DNA from 2 places in the Micromonospora arida genome. Region 1 is predicted to be linked to the other one. Evidence: riboswitches for the same ligand, from Rfam matches in the RefSeq annotation. Region 1 holds a riboswitch; the other holds the start of a gene.
The links. A riboswitch is a leader RNA that binds a small molecule or an ion and turns the genes downstream of it on or off. The one in region 1 is predicted to bind S-adenosylmethionine.

Region 1 (8,155 bases):
ACCGGAGGCGAGCACCACCTCCAGGCCGAGCACGTACTCGGTGGTCACTCCGTACTTCACACAGCACATGCCGCCGGCGTTGGTGGCCACGTTGCCGCCGATGGTGGACGACTCCCAGGAGCCGGGGTCCGGCGGGTACCAGAGGCCCTGTCCGGCCACCGCCCCGGCCAGCGTCGCGTTGACCACCCCCGGCTGGACCACCGCGATCCGGCTCACCGGGTCGATCTCCCGGATCTCGTTCATCGCGACGGTGCTGAGCACCACCGCGCCGTCCACGGCGTTCGCCGCGCCGGCCAGCCCGGTCCGCGCGCCCTGCGGCACCACCGGTACGCCGTGCCGCGCCGCCGCCTGGATCACGGCGACCACCTGCCCGGTGTCGCGCGGGCGGGTCACCACCAGCGGGACGCCGGCGGCGCACAGGTCGGCCTCGTCCCGCTGGTGCATGCGCAGCAGGTCCGGGTCGGTGAGCACGGCGTCGTCACCGAGCGCGGCGCGCAGGTCGTCGAGGAGCGCGGTGGGGGCCATGCAGCCGAGGCTAGGTCGCCGACCGGCGATCATCAACATGATCGACTGGGCGGGATAACTTGGGCACCATGCTCTACCTGGATCGGCCGGCCTGGCCGTGGCGCGGTCGGCTCTGGTCGCACCTGATCAGCGACGTCTCGTACGCCGAGCTGCACGCCTTCGCCGAGGCGCTCGGCGCGCCCCGGCGCGGCTTCGACCGGGACCACTACGACATTCCGGCCGACCGGTTCGCGGCGGCGGTGTGGCTCGGTGCCCAGGTGGTGCCGAGCCGAGAGCTGGTCCGGTTGCTCCGCGCCGCCGACCTGCGTCGGCCGAAGCACCTGATCAGCCCGCGTTCTCCGGCTCCCCGGTGAGGGCGGCCAGCTCGCGGCGCACATTGTCCCGGGCGGGCTCTTCCCACCGGCTCGCCAGCGGTGGCGACCGGAACAGCGCGGGCAGTGCCAGCAGGCCGGTCAACACGGCGGCCCGCCCAGCCTGGAAGGCCGGCTCCGGCACGTGGGCGTACTCCCGGCGGATCGCCGCCGCGTAACGCTCGTAGCGAGCCGGCGGCGCGGCCAGCACGGCCAGGTCCGCGTCGCAGAGCAGAGCACCGTCCCGGTCGCCCGGTGCCACCGTGTGCCCGGCGGTGAGCAGCACCAGCCGGCGCACCTCGGCCACCGTGGGCGCCGGCACCCCGAGCCCGGTGAGCACGCTCTCGGCCAGCGCGGCGCTGTCCCGTTCGTTGGCGTCGCCAGCGGCCCGGGGGTCGTAGACCGCGTCGTGGAACCAGGCTGCCAGCCGGACGGCGTCGGCCCGGGCGGCCAGGTCGGCGTGCTGGTCCACCACATCGAGCACCGCCGTCAGGTGGGTCAGCGTGTGGTAGTGCCGGTGCGGCTCCCGCCACCGGGCGATCACCTGCTCCCCGGCCCTGGTCGTATCCGGGTCGGGCCTCGCGCCGGCACCCCGGGCCGCCGCCCGCCACCGGTCCAACAGATCAACCACCGCCCGAGTCTGCCGCATCGGCCGGTGACGCGCGGGAAGGGAGGGTTCAGCGGGCCCACCACGGGTAGTCGCGCCCATGGCCGTGGCCCGGGACAAGCGACCTCGAATGGTGCGACGTACCGCGCTGCGCAACGGGTTGGTGGACATCGACGGCGCGCGGATCGCCGAGGCCACCGAACAACTGCGTCACCGCGGCCGGGCCACCCTGCACGACCGGCTGCACCGGGTACGGATGGCCGGTGGACTCGCCGTGCAGGCCGGGCTGGCCGCCGGGCTCGCGTACCTGATCTCGCACAAGGTGCTCGGCAACCCGCAACCGGTCTTCGCGCCGATCTCCGCGGTCGGCACCCTGGCCGCGTCGGTCGGTCAGCGGTTCCGCCGGACGGTGGAGCTGATCGTCGGGGTAGGGGTCGGGGTGTTCGTCGGCGACCTCCTGATTTACCTGCTCGGCACCGGGGCGTGGCAGCTCGGCCTGGTGGTCACCGTGGCGATCCTGCTCACCATCTTCGCCGGAGCGAGCGTGGCCATCGTCATCCAGGCGGCGGCAACGGCGGTGCTGATCGTGACGCTGAGCCCGTCGACCCAGAACCTGGAGATCCCCCGCTTCGTCGACGCCTTCCTCGGCGGTGGGATCGCGCTGCTGGTCACGGCGGTGCTGCTGCCACTGAACCCGCTCCGAGTGATCAACCGGGCGGCCCGCCCCGCCCTGGACCTGCTCGCTGCCCAACTCGACGCCACCGCCGACGGGCTGCGCAACCGGGACCGCGCCGCCATCCAGGGCGCACTGGAGAGGCTGCGCAACAACAAGGAGGAGTTGGCCACGTTGGGCGAGGCCATCGAGGGGGCGAAGGAGACCGCCACCCTCTCCCCGGCCCGGTGGCACCGCCGCGACGAGCTGACCCACTACGCCGAGGCGGCCGACCCGATCGATCGGGCGATGCGCAACAGCGGCACGCTGATCCGCCGGTCCGTCACGCTGGTCGAGGACGAGGAGCCGGTGCCCGATCCCATGCCGGACGCGATCGCTCACCTCGCCGAGTCGGTCCGGCTGCTCAAGCACGAGTTCGCCGCCGGCGAGGAGCCGGAGAAGGCCCGGGAGCGGTCGCTGCGGGCGGTCAGCGAGGCCGGCCGGGGATACGGCGCCGGGGTTGGCTTCTCCGGCAGCGTGGTTATCGCCCAGATCCGGACGACCGCGAGCGACCTGCTGGTGGCCTCCGGGATCGAGCAGGAGGAGGCGAACCGGTGGATCCGCACCGCCTTCGGGGAGCAGGAGCGCCCGGTCGGTGAGCCCGCCGAGCCCGGCGAGACACCGAAGCCACCCACCGCCCCGCCGGTCGGCTGAGCTGGGGGCCACCGTCGGGCGTGCCTCAGCCCAGCTCGGCCAGCGCCGCGAGCAGCCGGTCCACCTGAGCGGCCGTGCTGCCCAGCCCGATGCTGGCGCGCAGCGCGGTGGGCGGCAGGTCCCGCCGGCCGGTACGCCCCGCCGCCTCGGCGAGCAGACGCCGGGCCAGCGGGTGGGCACAGAACAACCCGTCCCGTACGCCGATGTGGTGCTCGGCGGCCAGCCGCGTGGCCACCTCGGTGGAGTCCCATCCGGCGACCACGAACGAGACGATGCCGACCCGGGGCGCGTCCGGGCCGAAGGTGCGCAGCTCGACGACGTGCGGCAGGGCGGCGAGGCCGGTCCGTAGCCGGGCCAGCAGGGCCTGCTCGTGGGCGGCCAGCGCACTCTGGTTCGCCTCGTCGAGCGCCTTGCACACCGCCGCCAGCGCGACCGCTCCGAGCAGGTTCGGGGTGCCGCCCTCGTGTCGGGCCGGGCCGGTCGCCCAGGTCACGTCGTGGGTGGCCGGCCCGACGTGACTGGTGGCTCCACCGCCGGCCAGGTAGGGCGGGGCGGTGTCCAGCCAGTCGGCCCGACCGATCAGCACTCCTGCGCCGAACGGCGCGTACAGCTTGTGGCCGGACACGGCCAGATAGTCGACGTCGAGCGCGAGCAGGTCGACCGGGGCGTGCGGGGCGAGCTGCGCGGCGTCGAGCACGATCCGGGCACCGTGCCGGTGCGCCACACGCGCCAGTTCGGCGACCGGCCACCGCTCACCGGTCACGTTGCTCGCACCGGTCACCGCGACCAGCACCGGCAACGCCGGGCTGCTGCCCCGGCGCAGCTCGGTGAGGGCGGCGGCGAGATCGCGTACCGCCCCGTCGGGGTCGCTGGGCACCGGCAGCCGCACCGACCCGCGCGGCCAGGGCAGCAGGTTGGCATGGTGTTCGCCTGCGAACGTGACCACCGTGGTGCCGGCCGGCACGGCCCGCGCCAGCAGGTTGAGCGCGTCAGTGGTGTTGCGGGTGAAGATCACATGATCGTCGGCGCGAGCGCCGAAGAAGTCGCCGATCGTCTGCCGGGCCTGCTGGTACGCGAGGGTGCAGCGCCGCGACAGCGCTCCCGCTCCGCGATGCACGCTGGCGTACCAGGGCAGCAGCTCGGCCACCGCGTCGGCCGCGGCCCGGGCGCACGGCGCACTGGCCGCGTAGTCCAGGTTGATCTCGCCGGGCACGCCGAGGACGTCGAGCGGCGCGGACGGCGCCGACGGCACGGTGGGCAGGCTGGGCAGCGAGGGGACGAGAGTGACGGACACGCCGGAACCTCCGGGGTCAGGGACCCCGGGTGCGACATCGGGACGGGGTCCGCGCTTGCCCAGCACACCGATCGGGCTGGGCCCGGTCATCACCCGGGGCACCCCACCGCGAACTCGACGAGGGTTGCCGGCCAGCAAGCCGGGGCTGAACGCTGGCACTCGTGACCTGCCGGCAGCATAGCGGCTACCGATGCGACCGAACCAGCCGGCGGCGGATGGCTACGCTGACGGCATGGCCGACACCCCGCCCGGTTCACCGCTGCCGCCGTCGCCCGCCGCGCCGCCTGCGTCCGCCGCGCCATCCGTGGGCGAGCAGCCCCGGATGCCGCTGCGCCGACTGGGCTGGCGGCGGTTCCTGGCGCTGGCCGGGGTGGTGCTGTTGATCGCGGCGTGCGCGGTCTTCATGGTCTTCACGCTCGGCCAGTCGCTCGGTGTGCAGGCCCTGCTGATCGGGGTCGTCGCCGCCATCCTGCCGGTGCCGGTGCTGGTCGCCTGCTTCCTCTGGCTGGACCGGTACGAACCGGAGCCGTTGAAGTATCTGATCTTCTGCTTCGCCTGGGGGGCGTTCGTCTCCACCGCCGCCTCGCTCACGGTCAACGACTTCGCGGCCAACCGCTTCGCCGACTGGGGGCTGCCGTCCGCGCTCACCGGGGTGCTGGTGGCACCGTTCATCGAGGAGCTGACCAAGGCGCTGGGCCCGATCCTGCTGCTGGTGTTCCGCCGCCGCGAGTGGTCCGGGATCACCGACGGCCTGGTCTACTGCGGGCTCTCCGCGGTCGGCTTCGCGATGGTGGAGAACATCCTCTACCTGGGCGGGTTGGGGTACGCGTCCGGCGCCGACCGGTACGGTCCGGCCACCGGCATCCAGCAGGTCATCGCGATCTTCATTCTGCGGATCCTGCTGTTCGGGTTCGCCCATCCCCTTTTCACCTCGATGACCGGTGTGGGGTTGGGTATCGCCTCCCGGACGGCCGACCGGCGCATCCGGGTGCTCGCCCCGATCGCCGGCCTGCTGCTGGCGATGATGCTGCACGGCACGTGGAACCTGCTGCCCACGCTGACCCAGGCCACCGGCGAGGCCATGATCATGCTGTACGGCTTCCTGGGCCTCATGGTTCCGGTCTTCTTCGGCACCGTGGGGCTGGCGCTGTGGTTGCGCGCCTGGGAGGGGCGGCTCACCGAGCGGGTCCTGCCCGACTACGTCCGCGCCGGTTGGCTCAGCCCGCCCGAGGTGGCCGCCCTGAGCGGTCTCGGCCGGCGGCATGCCGCCCGCAGTTGGGCGCGGCGCGTGGCCGGCGACGCCGGGGTGCGGGCGATGCGGGGTTACCAGTCCGCCGCGACCCGGCTGGCCCTGCTGCGCGACGGGACGCTTCGCGGCCTGGACCGCAAACCCGCCGACCAGGAGCGGACCGCCCGTGAGGAGCGGGAGCTGCTGGACGCGATCACCGCGTACCGGTCGTTCTTCGTGGGTCGGGACCCGCAGGCACCGGCGGGGGTCTGGGACGGCAGCCGCTACCACCTGCGCTTCCCGGACGGCACGCAGCGCGCCGTTGACGCGCCGGACGAGCCGGTGGTGCCGATCCCGGTGGTGCTGGCGCCCGCCCCGGCTCCGGCGGGGTACGCCCCGCCCGGTTGGCCCGGCCTGCGCCCGGCGTCGCCCTGGCCGCCGACGCACCCCTGACAGCTGCGGCCTGACGGCTGACGGCTGACGGCAGTGCCGCTCAGGTCATCAGCGAGGTGAGGAAGTCACCGAGGCCCTGGAACATCGCGATCAGCGCGGCCCCGATCGCCCGGAACATCTGCGCGGCGCCGTCCGGCCGAAAGGCCATGAAGTAGATCAGGAACGCGACACTGCCCCAGGTCAACAGCTTCTTCACGAATACCGGCATCGTCCCTCCCCAGGGCCACGGTCGCCGGATGGCTTCCCGTCGTGCGGCTGGGCAAACGGTGCGCGACGGGCCCTGGTGGCCGGGGGAGGTGCGTCAGAGGTAGAGGCCGGTCGAGTCGTTCTCGATCCGCTCGGCGGCCACGGCGTGCACATCCCGCTCCCGCAGCAGCACGTAACCGCGGCCGTGCAGCTCGACCTCGGAGCGCTCGTCCGGGTCGAAGAGCACCCGGTCGCCGGAGACGATGGCGCGGACGTTCGGCCCCACCCCGACCGCGGTGGCCCAGGCGAGGCGCTTGCCGACCGCTGCGGTCGCCGGAATGACGATGCCAGCGGTGGAGCGGCGTTCGCCCTCACTGCCCTCCATTCGCACCAGCACACGGTCGTGCAGCAGGCGGATCGGCAGGCCGGCGTCGAGATCGTTGTCGGCGGTCACGTCGCAGACGCTACCGTGTGGCCGACGGCGGCCGGCCGGTGGTTACGCCGGAGGTGGTCGGGGCATTGTGTGGCGCAACCGCCCTACGGTGTCGGGAACGGACGTATGCTGTCCGACCTGTCGCCGTCGGCGGGCCGGGTTTTCTGCCAGGAGGTGCGCTTGAGCCGCTTCGAGCGGGTACGCGGGCGGCTTCGCCGCGCCTACCAGTCACGACAGGAGTCGGCGCGCGCCGACGAGGGCGTCCCCAGTGACGCGCTGAACGACGCGTCGGAGGCGGTGCGGGTGGCGTCGCCGGCCGTGCCGGGGCCGACCGCGCCGTCGAGCGCCACGGTCTACGGCGCTGAACCTCCGGTGGACCTGCACAGCTCCACCTCCAGCCGGGACGACGCCGACGTTCCGCACGGGCTGCGGATCGCCGCCGCGTGGTGTTGGCGACTGATCGTGATCGGCGTGGTGGCCTGGGCGCTGCTGCGGATCGTCGGCACGATCAAGATCGTGATCATTCCGCTGGCCATCGCGCTGCTGCTCTCCGCGCTGCTCGCCCCGGCCGTGGGCTGGCTGCTGCGGGCCCGGTTCCCCCGATCGCTGGCGACGGCGGTGGTGCTGGTCGGCGGCCTGGCCGCGGTGATCGGCACGCTGACGCTGGTGGTCAACGAGTTCATTCGTGGCGTACCGGAGCTGAGCGAGAAGTCCTCGGAGGGCGTCCGGCAGATCCAGAACTGGTTGAAGACAGGCCCGCTGCACCTCTCCGACGGGCAACTCGACCGCTACATCGAGGAGGCGCAGGGCTGGATCAACAACAACACCTCGAGGTTCACCAGCGGCGCGTTGAGCACCGCCGCGACGCTGGCCGAGGTGCTGACCGGCACGCTGCTGGTGCTCTTCGCGACGTTCTTCTTCCTGCGTGACGGCAACCGGATCTGGCGTTTCCTGGTCCGGCTGCTGCCGGTGGCCGCCCGGTGGAAGGTCGACGACGCCGGCCGCGCCTCCTGGCAGACGCTTGTCGCCTACGTTCGCGCGACCGTGCTGGTCGCCTTCATCGACGCGGTCGGCATCGGCATCTTCCTGGTCATCTTCGACATCCCGTTCGCCTTCCCGCTGGCCGCGCTGGTCTTCCTGGGCGCGTTCATCCCGATCGTCGGTGCGGCGCTCTCCGGTGGCGTGGCGGTGCTGGTGGCACTCGTCGACAGCGGCCCGGTCACCGCGTTGATCATTCTCGGTGTGGTGATCGGCGTCCAGCAGATCGAGGGGCACGTGCTCCAACCGCTGATCATGGGCCGGGCGGTGGCCCTGCACCCGCTCGCGGTGATCATCGGTATCGCCGCCGGTGTCGTACTCGCCGGGATCACCGGCGCGCTGGTCTCCGTGCCGCTCATCGCGGTGCTGAACACCGCGGTCCGCCGGCTCGCCGCCCGCAGGGTCCCGGACACCCCGCCCGACGCCGTGGTCGTCGCCTCACAGGCCCCCTGAGCAACACGACGCCGCGCTCGCCCGGCCCGCTCGATCACGCACGATCCTGGAAAGAGTGGCCTCCCCGCAGCGGGAGACCACTCTTTCCTCGTTGTAGTGCGATCTTGTCGCCGTGCCGTCGCCGCGGCGTCGCCCCCCGGGGGGCGTCAGGACTTGGCCAGGCGTTCCAGGGCGCCTCGGGCCACCTCGGGGCGGGTCGTGTACCAGAACGGGGGCAGCGAG
Region 2 (8,155 bases), on a different contig from region 1:
TCCCGCAAGTTCGCTGAGGCGTGCGACGCGGCACTCTCGGCTGGCGGCGCTCTCACGCGGATGTGGCCGCTAATCGAGGAAGAGCGTCGCAGGACCCGAACGATTCCAGGAACGGCCAGCCCTTCTGCGGGCGGCACCGCAGACCACCCGAAGGTTGGCGAACGCGCCGAGCTGGTCAGGCGGGTACCTTTTCAGCCCGGCGTCCTCGATCGCGCCGCATTGGAATGGCTGACCGCTGAAGTCGGCTCGCTGACGCAGAGGGTCGACGCTCCGGCCCGTTCGGGGTGGGTGTCGGAAGAAGATATCCAGGCTGCGGAGACCTCGCTGGCGATGTTTCGCGAGCTGGACCACACCTTCGGGGCCGGCCGAGTCCACGCCCAGGTGCAGCACTACATCGAGGGCGAACTCAACCAGCTGCTGGCGGCCTCGCCCGCGAACGAGGCCGTCCGTGTCCACCTGCAAGGGCTCGCGGCGGGATTCTTTGAGCTGTGCGGGTACCAGGCGGTCGACACCGGCGCCTACGGTCTGGCCCAACGCCGTTATCTACGCGCCCTCCGGCTGGCCCAGTCCGCCGGTGACCGCGTGTACGGCGGATACCTGCTCGCGGTCAACATCGCTCATTTGTCCCTGCATTGCAACCACCCCGAGCCCGCGCTACGGATGGCGCTCGCGGCATTGACGGGCAGCGAGACCCACGCCACCCCGGCCGTGCGGGCGGCGCTGCACGCCGTGGCCGCCCGCGCCCAGGCCCGCCTCGGGCGCGAGGCGGCCTGCGCCGCCCACCTCGGCGTCGCGGAACGGCAGCTTGCCCGTAGCCGGGCGGGCGAGGAGCCGCCGTGGATTCGCTACTTCACCGCCGCCTACCTGGCCGACGAACTCGCCCACTGCTTCCACGACCTCGGCCAGCCCCGGCAGGCGCAACGGCACCTCGGCGCAGCCCTCGCCGGGCTTCGTCCGTCGCACGTGCGCCGGCTCGCGATCGACACCGCGCTCCTCGCCTCGTCATTGGCAACGGCCGGGCGGATCGACGAAGCCTGTGCCACAGCGCGCACTGCGGTTGACCACGCCGCCGCGACCCTGTCCCACCGCTGCGTGCAACGCATCGTCGACGTCCAGGTCGACCTCGATCCCTACCGGGGCGAGCCGGAAGTGCAGGAACTCGGCGAGTACGTGCGGCACCGGCTACCGTCCGCAGTGGTGTAGCCGTCAGCCGGACGCCATTTCGGCCATCGCCGAGCGGTAGTGGGCAAGCTCTGCTTCTAACGCCCGGGCAGCATGAGCCGAGGTGGCGACGTAATGCCCAACACCGTCGAGCAGCATCAGCTCATGCGGCGCGCCCCGATTCTGCAACTCGTCGGCGAGTTCCCGCACGTCGTCGGCGGTCGCTACGTCGTCGGCGGTGCCGTGGATCATCAGGACGGGTCGGCGGATGTCCTCTGCACGAACTCGCCCGGCGCCACCGCGCAGCTGGGTCGCGTGTGCGCGCTGGAATCGAGGCACGGTTTCCGCCCAACGCTCGGGATCGACGATCGCTGACACGGCGGTTGCCGCGATGAACGGACCGTCCTGTGCAACCGCGTGTAACGCGGTATACCCGCCTGCGCTGGCTCCACGGATGAACACCGCCTCCGGGACCGCCCGGCCCTCGGTCAGCAGAAATTCGGCGGCAGCACGGCAGTCCACCACGTCGTCGATGCCCCAACGGCCGTAGAGGGCCTGCCGAAATACCCGCCCGTACCCGGTACTTCCGGTGTAGTCGACGTCGACGACAGCGAACCCGCGGCTGGTGAAGAACTGCGCCTGCCAGTCCAGCCGCACCAGGCTGGAAGCCGTCGGACCCGGGTGCGCCCGTACGATGACGGGCGCACACCAGTCCGGCGCTGCCCCGGTTGGCGGATATACCAGCGCCACCACCTCCCGGCTGCCCTCAACCAGGATGCGCAGCTCCACCGGCGTCGACACCGCCAGCCCGTCAAGCCCCGGATGCTCGGCCCGAGCCAACACCTCCACACGCGGCTCGTCGCCCAGGTGCACCAGCGCCACCTGCGGGGCCACTTCCGGTGACGATCCCACCAAGGCCACCGACGCGCCGCCCACCGCGAGGTACGGCTTGATCGACGTGTAGGGCAGCTTCACCGGGACGACCGCTCCCGCACGATCAACGACGGCCAGGCGGTGGCGCGGTCCCTCCTGCACCACCATCACAATCCGGCCATCAGCCAGGAAGTCGTAAGAGACGTAGCCCAGCTCCCACGGCTCGGCCGCGCACTCGGCCGCCACCGGAGCCACCGGCTCCACCGATTCTCCATCCCAGCGATAGAGGTTCCACCAGCCGCTGCGATCCGACGCGAAGTACAGGGCGGCGTCCGGCCCCCACCGCGGCTCCACCACGGACTCCGTCGGCCCGCCTGCGAGCTTCACCGGATCGCCGAGCAACCCGTCGGCACCATAGGGCGCCACCCACAGCTCGCTCGAGTCCCACGGCATGTCCCGCTCACTCCACCGCAACCAGGCCAGCATTCCCGGCCCGGGTCGCGGAGCCCCGAAGAATCCCGACGTCTCCGCAAGCACCCGCATCACCGGGGCGCCGACGAGCGGAACCGCCACCAGGGCGTCACCGTCGTCGGTCTCCCGTACAGCGAGTAGCTCGCCGTTGCCGATCGTCAGGTCACCGAACGACGACGAGTCCTCCGCCATCAGGCTGACGTTGCCTTCGGCTACCCGGTAGAGGCCGTTCGCGCCGGCGCACCACACCTCGTCGCTGCTTGGGGCGTACGTGCCACCGCCGTAGGCGTGCACGCTGCTGCTCACGTCGAACCTCGACGGAGTTACGTCGGCCGCGCCGTCGTCTGCCGACCACCGCACGAGGGTCGGGCCGCTCCCGGAGCTCGGACGGGACTCCAGCCAGTACAGCGCATCCCCGACCCTGCGCAGTTGGTCGAAGCCGATTGACGCGCGAACGGCGCTGGCCGCAGAGACGGCATCAGATTCTGGTGCCAACTCCACGGACTCCTCCTCGGGCGACCGCCGCCAGCGATCCGTCGTGCTGATCCATGGCGGTGAAACAGGGATGCCATTGTCACCCACCCCCGGCCCGGCGAGCCGGACGCGGGCCAGCACGTGGGCGATCGCCAGACCCTCCTCGCGGGTAGGGCCGGAGACCACGCAGAGGTCATCTTGCCCGCTCCGGTCTCTCGGCCTGTAGTCGCGTGTGTTCCTTCGCAGGCGGGCGGCCTTCCGTCCGGGCTCCGGCTCGGCGGCCAGCGAGTCGTGTTGGATACTCTTCCCGCTCATTCCGGCCGCTGCTGAGGTGGCCGGGATCGCCGCATCCGACGGCGCATGCAGCTACGGGAGGGGGAGGCGGTCGTGGCATCTCCAGTTCAAGACCACCGCGTGCAGGTCGTGCAGAAGTGGGGCTTCGGGATGGCCCCCGTCAAGCCCGAGGTTCAGCAGAAACGACGTCAGTCGGTAGCGGCCGTGCTGAGCTACCTGCAGAACGACCCGATTGAGTCCAGCCCGTCACTGCTGGAGGCCCTGTCGGAAGTCAAGGGGCTCTACTCGCGCTGTCACAAGCAGGACCAGTGGGACTGGTTCACCGTGTGGCAACAGCTGGGCCGCCCCGGACGTAAGCGCTGCCTACAAGTTGGTGACGCGCTCAGTCGCCTACGCACCGCGATCAGGGATGGCGACGATGCCACAGCTGCGAAGCAGCTCACGCTCCTGACTGACGCGGACGTGCAGGTCCATCTGGCCGGACTCGTCGGGGAACAGCCGCGTGAAATACGAGGAGCTGGCTACATCTACGTGCTGTCGACTCGCGAGCAGCCTCGGATGCTGAAGATCGGCTACACCGAGCGAACCGTCGAGGAGCGGGTGAGGGAGATCAATCGGGCGACAGGCGTCGTTATCCCGTATGGCGTGCGCGCTTTGTGGGTGGTCGCGGATGCTCCGTCGGTGGAGGCCGAGCTGCACGATCGATTGGCGCCCTACCGGGTGCGCAAGGACCGTGAGTTCTTCGACCTCGACTTCCGCGACGCGTCCGCCCTCATTCAGGGCTACCTAGATGGTCTCCGACGCGAGGACTAACGCGATCGCCCGTGGAGCAGCTGATGGAAGGCGACACGTTCTTCCTTCAGGTCGACGGGCCGGCCCGCCAACTCAGCCAGGAGTTCGGTTAGGCGCCAGGTCGTCAGGTGTGCGTAGCGGGCGTTGTAAACGCCGACGGCTTCGATGGCGAACTCGTCAGCGAAGTCCAGCAGTACGTAGCCGAGCAGCTGCATGATGGTCGGCGCTTCCAGTGATGACCGCCGTGTCCCGTCGCGGCGTTTGCTGCCGAGGCCCGTCTTGAGTTCGAGCAGCAGACCTGCGGCGATCAGGTCGGCGTCGGCGTTCATCAGCGATGATCCGGCGAAGGTCGGCCCGAGGGCCCACGCTCCATGCCGTGCCGACAGGGGCGGCACGAGGCTTCGCTCGGCGAAGGCGCGCAGAGCCTGGAGCTCGTCGAGGGCCGCGGGTGGGGCGAGCTCAAGGAGCTTCTCGGCGGTGATGGACCTTGGGGCCAGGGCCATCAACGGGGATCCGGGTGTGGAATCGACCCGGTACAGGTCGGTGAGGAGCGCCAGCGCCCAGCACGCCCGGGCAACGAGTTGATGGTCGGCTTCGCTGCCTGCGCCCGGCCCGGTGAACCGGTAGGTCCCCACGCTGTCGCCGCTTTGGGAGTAATTCAGCGTGCGTGCCAGTTCGTGGACCGCGTGCCGGAGTGGGGGAGTGCGCGCGCCGAGCAGTGCCAAGCGCAGATCCGGACTGGGATGCACCATGAAGCGCACCATCCAGTCGAAGGCCGAGCCGATGGTGCCAGGGTTCGCCTGGCTCCCAGGCACGACAAGGGAGCCCACGGATTCCCGATACCGTGCCTGCAGGTCCTGCCAGCGGCCGAACCGCTCCTGAATGAACAATCTCGCTGGCGAGGCTCTGTTGCTCAATGCCACGGTCAGCGCCGGCCAACCACTGGTGATGGTCATGCTTCGGCCACCGGGCACCGACGTCACTGCCCGCCACCGTCCATCATGGCCGGATGCTATCGAACGGCGCGGCATCCGAGCTGCCGGTTATCACCGGACCTTCGATGGACGATGACCAGCGCGACCGCTGTTGGCGATTCGGATACCCAACAGCAGCCGGCTGGACTGGCGGTCAACGCGCGGTGGACAGGAATTCGGTCTGGGCCTGCCGGAGGCTGCTGAGGTCGTTGGGCACGGGCATGACGCCGTAGCGGTCGAAAGCGTCGACGCTCGCTCCAAGCGAGGGCGGCGACTGCCGCTGCCACTCGGCCAGCGGCAGGCTCGAAGCAATCACGCGTAGTGGCTCGGCGAGCCGGGCGAACTCCACCTGCTGCCACTCGCGCAGCTCGTTACAACGCCGTGCGGAGGCCACCAGCGAGGCAGCGACCTCGGTGGTCGTGGCCGTCTGCCGCTGGGCCACGTCGCCGTTCATGAGCGAGTGCCGGCCCAGCGGCAGTGCGGCGCGGTGGCCGTACCGCTCGCCGACGACCTGCGAGACGTGTCGGCAGGTTTCGCAGGCCAGCCACGACCACCGGGTTCGGGTGGTCACCGTGTCCCGGACACACAACAGGCACAGGTCGAGGTCACTAGGGATGTCCTGGCCCTGCCACTGCTGCTCCCACTCCGGTGTACGTGGCTGGCAGCGGCACCGCTGTTCGCGCGGGGCGCCGTCGCGGAGGTGCCCGCAGGTCAGGCAGACCGCGAAGGCGGCCAGGTCCAGTTCGTCGAACGGCACGATGAACTCGCTTTCCGGTGCCATGAGGCACCCGCTCTTGCCGTGCCGCGGCTTGCGGTCGGCCTGGTCTTCCCCCGGAGGCACCGTGCGCGGGTGGCGCGGTTGCCGGGTCAGCAAGCCGAGGGGCTTGACGCTGACCACTCTTGACGCCCAGGAAGCATAGAGATCATCGAAGCCGGGAGCAACCCCGGACAACACGCGGGGGAGACCTGAGCAGACGGCGGTGGCGGATCTATCCGTCGGCGGCGAGTCGGAGCCGGGCAAGCAGGTCGGCGACTTCCCGGGTCAGCTCATGGTCTGGGCCGTAGACCACGCAGAGGTCGTCGTGCAGCGGTTGCAGCTCGTCCGCGGCCTCGGCGGCCTTGTCATCGGAGATCAGCAGTATGCCGATGTTGAAACGTAGGTCGAGAGCCGTGGGGGAGACGTCGCCGGAGGTGGCGCGTACGTGTGTCAGCACCTGCCGGAACTGGCGCAGGGCCGTCCCCGAACCGGTAGACGCCCTCAGGCAGGCTGACCGTTGAAACGACGATCTACCTGGCCCGCTCGACTGCGCCCGCAGGATCGGGCAGATCGGTACCGAGGGCCGGTACGTCAGTGAAGAGCCCCGGTAGGGTGGAGCCCGAAGGATCATCATGTGGATAGTTCTGGTGGTCAGATGGCCTGACTGAGCTACATCGATCAGCTCTGCTTGCGGGGACGCCCGCGCTTCGATTTCAGGGGACGCCAAGCGCGTAGATCCTCCTCGGTGACATCCCACCGGACCATCAAGTCGTCTAGCAGGGTGCGGTGGCTCCCGTACTGCTGGTCGCTACACCATTGCTTCACCCACGGCAGCAACTCCAGCAGGCCGGCGAGCAGCGGAACGCCGTCCTCGCGAGTCGGTGCGGCTGACGCGAGGTCGGATAGCACCATTGCCCGGTCCTCGACGGGCCAGCCGGCCCACCCCACCATGGCGTCCTTGATGGCGCCTCCCGAGCGCGCATAGGACACGAACCGTTCGCCAGGCACGTCGTACTTGCCACGGTGCCGCCAGTAGCTCACCTTCAGGAAGTCGGCGCTGCTGTATTTCGGTGGCATCGGGGCCGGCCCAGTAAGACCCAAGTCCTGTTCCCGTTGTAGCCGCCACGTCTCCTCCCACTGAGCGCGCTTTGCGATGCCCGAGTCTCGATAACGTAGGGCGGCGAGGTGGGGGACGACTTCGTCCGCGAACAGGTCCCTTACGACGTCGACTAGCGGTTGGCCTGGTGCGTACAGCTCAGCCGCCTGGACGAACGCTGGATCCTCGCCCAGCAGCTCGGCTAGCTCCACGATTGTTCGCGGTCGGGCACGCCTTGCGCCGTCTGCGTTGTCGTACCAGAGCTCGGCCGTCTCACACCTGTCGAGCAACCAGGTGCGCACCGCTCCGGCCGCCATGGCGTCCCAGCCGGGGGAGGCCCATCGTCGTTTGAACTCCGGCCGTTCCAGAGTCCGCAGCCGACTGTCCCGCTGCATCGCGTCGATGCGCCGCTCGACCACCTCACGGTAGGACGCTGGCCAGTGGGCGGGGAGATCGGTGGTCGGAAGAGCGCCGTGCCGCACAAACCAAGCAGTGTCCAGCTCGCCGGCGACCATCTGTCGGGCCATGACGATCTCGAATGCTCGCTCGCCGAAGGCCAATGGTGGAACGGCGGAGGCAGCGGCCAACAGGCCCTCGTCCTCGGTCACGCCATACCGGAGATAGACCTCCCAGTCCAACTCCTCCTGCAGGGCCACCATGCGGGCGCGGACAGCTTCCCAACGGGAACGAGCCGTGGAGAACCCTTCGCGGCTTGGGGACTGGTGGCGCACTACCGCTGCGGGAGTGGTCTCAGACAGCTCCCGAGCGAGCCGGTCCAACTCATCGGCGTACGTGGTGCGCAGCTTCTCGGGCAATGGGAGCTCGCGCAGCCGGGTGGCGGCGATCTCGTAGAAGGTGTCCCAGTGTTCGCCGGTGCCAGTCTGGTCGAGGCCCGGCCTGCCCTTGCTGTTGCTGCCCTGCTTTAGCCAGAAGCAGACCGAGGAACTGTTGAGCCATGCGGTCAGGTCGGTGCGGCGCTGTGCCGCGTCGGGGGGGAGCTCGATGATCGGCGCGGAGTGCAGTGGCACCTCATCCCTGTGCAGGGCGGCGAAGTGGTTGTGGGTGGCAACCCAGGAGTATGTGATCAGCCGGTCGTGGGTGCCCCTCCGACCGACGAACTGATGCCAGTCGTACCAAGGCCTTCCGCTCTTATTGGCAGATCCCTCGAAACCGGATGGGCGGTTCCGCAGCACCAGACCGTATGGCCACAGCCGTCGTAGATGCGCGGGATGCTGTTCGATCGAGACGATGTCGCCCGATGAA

Region 2: another riboswitch for S-adenosylmethionine. It lies ahead of ACFYP0_RS14830 (hypothetical protein); the one in region 1 lies ahead of ACFYP0_RS19950 (aminotransferase class V-fold PLP-dependent enzyme).

Annotation. Positions count from the first base shown of each region.
Region 1 is NZ_JBIALC010000006.1:233,386-241,540, reverse strand. Features, by position in the region: gene ACFYP0_RS19970 (FAD-binding oxidoreductase) at 1-525, opposite strand, end outside; gene ACFYP0_RS19965 (DUF4031 domain-containing protein) at 594-878, shown strand; gene ACFYP0_RS19960 (HD domain-containing protein) at 850-1,506, opposite strand; gene ACFYP0_RS19955 (FUSC family protein) at 1,613-2,848, shown strand; gene ACFYP0_RS19950 (aminotransferase class V-fold PLP-dependent enzyme) at 2,874-4,142, opposite strand; SAM riboswitch class IV at 4,189-4,309, opposite strand; gene ACFYP0_RS19945 (PrsW family intramembrane metalloprotease) at 4,333-5,823, shown strand; gene ACFYP0_RS19940 (hypothetical protein) at 5,864-6,031, opposite strand; gene ACFYP0_RS19935 (GroES family chaperonin) at 6,125-6,463, opposite strand; gene ACFYP0_RS19930 (AI-2E family transporter) at 6,623-7,933, shown strand; gene ACFYP0_RS19925 (ATP-dependent DNA helicase) at 8,080-8,155, opposite strand, start outside.
Region 2 is NZ_JBIALC010000004.1:116,242-124,396, forward strand. Features, by position in the region: gene ACFYP0_RS14810 (helix-turn-helix domain-containing protein) at 1-1,203, shown strand, start outside; gene ACFYP0_RS14815 (S9 family peptidase) at 1,207-3,120, opposite strand; gene ACFYP0_RS14820 (GIY-YIG nuclease family protein) at 3,394-4,086, shown strand; gene ACFYP0_RS14825 (hypothetical protein) at 4,083-5,021, opposite strand; gene ACFYP0_RS14830 (hypothetical protein) at 5,194-5,820, opposite strand; SAM riboswitch class IV at 5,825-5,945, opposite strand; gene ACFYP0_RS14835 (hypothetical protein) at 6,029-6,253, opposite strand; gene pglX (BREX-2 system adenine-specific DNA-methyltransferase PglX) at 6,475-8,155, opposite strand, start outside.